Regions from separate parts of the Blautia sp. HCP3S3_D9 genome, predicted to be linked through region 1. Evidence: riboswitches for the same ligand, from Rfam matches in the RefSeq annotation. Region 1 holds a riboswitch; the other holds the start of a gene.
The links. Region 1 has a riboswitch for cobalamin ahead of ACTNES_RS05225 (ABC transporter substrate-binding protein). Riboswitches for the same ligand answer to the same signal wherever they lie in the genome.
Positions count from the first base shown of each region.

Region 1 (3,155 bases):
GAGGATAAGCAGAAACTGGCAGTTGTTTTTGCAGATTCAGGCTTCAGTATGTATCTGACAGCAACGGGCGTGGTCAATATTATGAAAAGCATATATCCGGATTTTGACAGAGAGAAATTCCTGCAGCAGTGCAGAAGATTCAATCTGCCCACAGACAAGAAAATCAAAGAATTTTCCACTGGCATGAAAGCAAAGTTTAAAGTACTGGCAGCATTAAGTCATAAGGCAGAACTGCTGATTCTGGATGAGCCCACAGTTGGTCTGGATGTGATTGCCAGGGATGAGGTGCTGAACATGCTGAGAGAATATATGGAAGAAAATGAAAGTAGTTCTATTCTGATCAGTTCGCATATTTCATCAGATCTGGAGAGTCTTTGTGACGATTTTTATATGATCCATGCCGGAAAAATTATCCTTCATGAGGATACAGATGTACTGCTGTCAGATTATGCAGTTCTTAAAGTTGCAGAAGAAGAGTACGAAAAACTGGATCAGCAATACCTTATTAAGATCCGGAAAGAAGCTTATGGATACAGGTGTCTGACAAACCAGAAACAATTTTATATGGAAAATTATCCGGATGTTGTAATTGAGAATGGAAAGATTGATGATCTGGTAGTGATGATGGAGGAACAGGTATGAAGGGATTATTTGTAAAGGATATAGAACTGATGAAACAGCAGAAACAGTCTTTTATCCTGGTTATTGTAATGGGAGTCATCCTGAATCTGGCAGGAAGCGGGAGCGTCAGTTTTGCTATAGGATATTTTATGATTGCCACAGCAATTTTTGCCATTACGACTATAAGTTATGATGAGTTTGATAATGGTCTTGCATTTCTTATGACCTTGCCGGTTACCAGAAAACAGTATGTGGCGGAGAAATATCTGCTGGGAGCAGGGCTTACGGCTGCAGCGTGGGGAATTGAAGCAATAACGGGAGTGATCTGTAAAGGTGTGGCAGAGCTTCAGGGGTGCCTGAGTGAGAAAATTATTGACACTCTGATATACATTCCACTGGCGCTTCTTATGTTGTCAGTATCGCTCCCGCTTGTAATACATTTTGGAGCAGAAAAAGGACGTTATATTGCAATGGTCATGTGGGCTATTATAATTGCCGTAGTTTATATTCTGATAAAAACAATGGGACTTTCAGCAGACGCAGTCGGTGCATGGCTGAATGGACTGAACTGGGGAATGGTATTGGCCGGAGTTGTATTATTTACAGTAATTGTATATATGGGATCTTTTTGGATTGGTGTCCGGCTTATGGAGAAGAAAGAATTCTGATGTGTCTCGAATATGGTTGTAATTATAAAAGCAGTGTGCTAAAATTATATCAGCGTAATTGAATAGCTGTTAAGTGAACATTATCATACGCAGATTTTGTGTATGATAATGTGAGAGGGAATCAGGTGAAATGCCTGAACGGTTGCGGCCACTGTATACAGAAAAAAAGCGGGATTGTAATATGTCATTGCATAAATATGTGAGAAGGCGGAATCCGGCTGTCAGAGAGTATCTGGAAATATTTCTGATACAATATTCATGAACTGCTGAAGCATGGATGTTGTATCAGTTTTTATTTTATGGGAACTTTCTGTGATCTGTGAGTCAGGAAACCTGCCTGACAGCGTAAAGAAGGAGCTTCCGTAAAAAGTATCCGTTATTCTTATCACTTCTATTTTACTTTTTCTGAAGTCTCATCTTTTCGGTTACACGAACAGGTAAATAACATATACGAAAAGAGAGGAAGTCAAATGAAAAACAGGTATTTATCCACAAGAATCATGGCAATTATGATGGCAGCAGCTATGGCAGTTTCCGCAGCTCCGGCAGCTTTTGCAGCAGAGAGAGCAGACTCTGAGACAATCAAAGAGGACAATCAGCCGGCAGCAGATGCAGACTCTGATACACAGGAAGATGCAGACGCACAGGATTCAGCAGATGCAGATAAGACAGCAGACGCAGAAGGTACAAAGACAGAATATCCTCTGACCATCACAACCTATGATTATGATGGAAATGAAATCGAAACAACCTATGAAAAGGCACCGGAGAAAGTTCTTGCTGTATATCAGGGAAGCATTGAAACCATGCTTGCACTTGGCCTGGAAGACCGTCTGGTAGCTACTGCAGGTCTTGACAATGAAGTTCCGGATGAACTTAAAGATGCATTTTCAAAAACAAATTATCTTGATGAATTTACCCCATCCCTTGAGACTGTAACGATGTTGGAGCCAGACATGATCTTATCCTGGAGCTCCCTGTTTTCTGATAAAAATCTCGGAAATGTAACAGACTGGATCGACAAAGGCTGCAACACTTATTACAACACAAACACACGTCCTGACGGAGACAGAACTCTGGAAAATGAATTTACAGACATCTTAAATCTTGGAAAGATTTTTGATGTACAGGACAAAGCACAGGCAATCGTAGATGATGCAAAGGCAGTGATCGATAAAACTCTTACAGCAACAGCAGATGTAGAAGAGAAACCAAGCGTAATGGTTCTGGAACCTCTTGGAGAAGATATCACAAACTATGGTGCAAAGAGCCTTGGTGGAGATATGGTAACACAACTGGGTGCGACTCTGGCAAATCCGGATGCTTCTACAGCAGGAAAAGAAGATATCATTGCAGCAAACCCTGATGTGATTTTTGTTGTATACATGCCATATGCAGGTGATGATCCGGAAACTGTAAAAGAAAGCCAGCTTGCCGTTATCAAGGATGACGAAGCACTTCAGAGCCTTGACGCTGTAAAGAACGGTCGTGTTTATCCGATCATGCTCAGTGAAATGTACGCAAGTGCAACACGTACACAGGATGGTATTGAAACTTTCGCAAAAGGATTATATCCGGATGTGAATCTTGACTGATTGAGGAAATAACAGTGAAAGAACAGGTTTCACAGACAAAAAAAGGCAGTGTGCTCAGGACATCCATGTATGTGGCAGTTCTTATCGGGCTTGCGGCATTTTTGATTTTTTCCATTCTTGCAGCAATCACTTTTGGAAATGCAGATCTGTCACTGAAAGATGTTTACAGTGTCATTGCATATAAATTGTTTCATATCAAAAGCCTGTCCGCCTATGCAGAAGGCGCAGTTCACGATGTTGTGTGGCTGATCCGGCTGCCCAGAGTCCTGCT
Region 1 covers NZ_JBQHWS010000015.1:622-3,776, forward strand. Annotated here, with positions in the region: gene ACTNES_RS05215 (ABC transporter ATP-binding protein) at 1-642, shown strand, start outside; gene ACTNES_RS05220 (ABC-2 transporter permease) at 639-1,289, shown strand; cobalamin riboswitch at 1,368-1,644, shown strand; gene ACTNES_RS05225 (ABC transporter substrate-binding protein) at 1,760-2,884, shown strand; gene ACTNES_RS05230 (FecCD family ABC transporter permease) at 2,899-3,155, shown strand, end outside.

Region 2 (3,155 bases), on a different contig from region 1:
GCTTGTGCCGAGTAATGTTGCTGAAACTGTAAGGGCTGTCATTAATAAGGTGAATGAACGTTTTTTCATGATGTTACTCCTTTGTCTTATATATAAATTTTTGTTTTTCTTCTGTTAAATATTTTTCTTCTATAATAATAGATAAAATGAAATATTCTTCCTATAATAGTTGTTTCGTTTTTATTAAACTAAACCTGCCAGTGCAGATATACTATATGATAAAAAGTCTCATTCCTTTCTATCATATAGTATATCTGCCCGGGAACTTTTGCAAGTTCTCCGGGCAGTTTTTCGTTTGGACAATATTTAAAATCTTTTAAGCGATTGATTATTCAGCGTCTGTTGTTTCCTCTGCTGCATCATCTGTTGCAGTATCATCAGCTGCTGCGTCATCTGTAGATTCTGCGTCATCTGTAGCTTCTGCATCGTCTGTTGCTTCTGCGTCATCAGATGTTCCAAGAGAGTCGATAGCTGCTTTTGTATGCTCTACATAGAGATCTTCTACTGCTTCGATTCTTCCAAGACCTTCGATCTGGCAGTCAACGCTGTCAAATGCTCCGGATGCTTCAAACTGAGATTTCCAGGAATCTTCATCATCGCCAGCCATATCGTTGTTAGCGTGGTCACCAGCAACAACCATCAGAGGACGAAGGACTACATTCTTGAATCCTGCATCTTTAACTTTTGCGATAACTTCTTCGCAAGCTGTATCTTCTGGTTCACCTTCTACAGTACCGATGAAAGCGTTTGTGAATCCAAGGTCTTCCATCTGTGTCTGCATCTGGTCATATGTTACGTTAGCTGTATGGGATGTACCATGTCCCATGAATACGAATGCTGTACCAGCATCTGCTGCTGCCTGCATATCATCGAATCCTGCTTCCTGGCAAGCTGCATCTGTGATTGCCTGAGCAACTGCTTTCTTGTCATCGTTAATTACTGTAGCGTCATCGCCTACTTCACCAAGCATTGGCTCTGCGATTGCAATAGATTCGAATTTATCTTTGTATTCGTTAACAGCATCTACCATCTCATCATACTCTGCACCATGCATCAGATGTGTAGGCTGTACAACAAGGTTCTTAACACCGTTATCTACTGCACGGTCAAGTGCCTGCTGCATGTTATCGATTGCTTCATCATCTCTTGCTTCTACATGGTTGATGATGATCTGTGCTGTGAATGCACGTCTTACGGACCAGTCCGGATATGCTTCTGCAAGAGCATCTTCAATTCCTTTGATATCCTCTGCACGGCTATCGTTGAAGGATGTACCAAAGCTTACTACCAGAATTTCGTTCTCACCGATTTCGTCCTGGTTACGTGGATCATCTTTGGAAGCATCACCTGTATCACGTCCAAAATACTCTGGGCTTGCTTCTTCACCTTCAACCAGTTCTTTCTGAGCATCTGTCAGTTTGTCCCATGCTTCTTTTGCTGCTTTGCAGTCTTCATCAGTTGTGTCATTTCTTTCCTGAACATAGATCTTGTCGATCAGGGCTGCTACTTCGTCAGCTGCTTTCTGATCATCATCAGAAGCTTCTGCTGTATCATCGGAAACGTCCTCTGCTTCTGCAGCATCTGTTGCTTCTGCGTCATCAGCTGATTCTTCTGTTGCTGTGTCATCAGAAGCAAATGCTACTGTGCCTGTTGCTGCTGTCATGGAACAGGTCATAGATACTGCAAGTAATAAAGCTAACATGGATTTTCTTTTCATTTCGTTTTTCCTCTTTTATTTCTCGTATTTCCGGACAGACGTATGCAAAGAAAAGCAGCTACATATACTGCAGCTGCCACTTTCCCATAAATACACGGTTGTTAATTATAAAAGAGCTATGTATAGTTATGAGAATAGAGGTTCTGTAATACCGCAGACCTTAAATTCCACGCCAAGGCAGTTCTCCTGACTTCGATCATCGCCGCTTTTCCCTTCCCGGTCGCCCAGTGGTTTCTGAAAAGCAACTCCCATACACAGTGACGGTATCGCTCCGGATTCTCACCGGATTCTCTTTTGTGCATCAATATGATGCAACCTTCGCGTTATAACATTGCACATATTCAATTCGGATACTCTTTTTTTATCACATCTGATAGAAAATGTCAATACAATTTGTTTATATTTTCTATTAATATTTTTGCATTATATAAGAAATCATGCTGATTCTCTTACTTTATTCGTTACTGTTCGCTACACTCTCAGCAACATGTGAATAATAATCTTTATTCTGCTTCCGTTAGTGTTTTGAAGAAACAGGTTCTGCTGCCTGTATGGCAGGCTGCGCCGATCTGTTCTACTTTCGCAAGGATGGTGTCGTTATCGCAGTCCAGAGTAAGAGACTTTACAAACTGGAGATGACCGGAGGTAAGACCTTTGGTCCAGAGTTCGTTGCGGCTTCTGCTCCAGTAGGTCATCTTGCCGGTTTCGAGTGTGGTGTTAAAGGCTTCTTCGTTCATGTATGCGAGCATCAGAACTTCATTTGTCTGATAGTCCTGAGCAATGTCAGGTACCATTCCGTCGCTGTTTAATTTGAAATCAGACCAGGCGATATTGCTTTTAAACTTTGATGTGTTTTCCATTATAAGCTTCCTTTCGTGGATAATACATCTGTGATCCTTGGATCATAAGATGTAGCTGCATCCAGTGCTTTGGCAAAACTCTTAAACATAGCTTCTGCTACGTGATGGTTGTTCCCACCGGTTAAGACTTTAATATGAAGGTTCATGCCGCAGGAATAGGAAATGGCGTAGAAGAATTCTTTTACCATTTCTGTGGACATGTCACCGATCTTGTCTGTGGTAAATTCTGCATCCCATGCGAAATATGGTCTTCCGGACAGGTCGATTGCGCAGAGTACCAGGCATTCATCCATTGGAAGGATACAGCTGCCATAGCGTTTGATTCCTTTTTTATCACCGATGGCTTCTTTTAATGCAGTTCCAAGAACGATTCCAGTGTCTTCGATGGTGTGATGATCGTCTACCTGAAGATCGCCGTGGACTCTGACACTGAGGTCAAAGAGTCCGTGGCGGGTAAATCCGTCCAGCATATGGTCGAAAAATCCTACACCTGTTTCAATGTCAGAAACTCCGGTTCCGTCCAGATTTATTTTTAATTTAATTTCGGTTTCTTTTGTATTTCTTTCTACTGAGGCTTC
Region 2 covers NZ_JBQHWS010000047.1:12,460-15,614, forward strand. Annotated here, with positions in the region: gene ACTNES_RS10645 (hypothetical protein) at 1-69, opposite strand, end outside; gene ACTNES_RS10650 (sirohydrochlorin cobaltochelatase) at 329-1,717, opposite strand; cobalamin riboswitch at 1,877-2,052, opposite strand; partial or broken gene hisI (phosphoribosyl-AMP cyclohydrolase) at 2,224-2,559, opposite strand; gene hisB (imidazoleglycerol-phosphate dehydratase HisB) at 2,577-3,155, opposite strand, start outside.
Region 2: it holds a riboswitch for cobalamin, as region 1 does, so the genes downstream of both, ACTNES_RS10650 (sirohydrochlorin cobaltochelatase) here and ACTNES_RS05225 (ABC transporter substrate-binding protein) in region 1, are expected to answer to the same signal.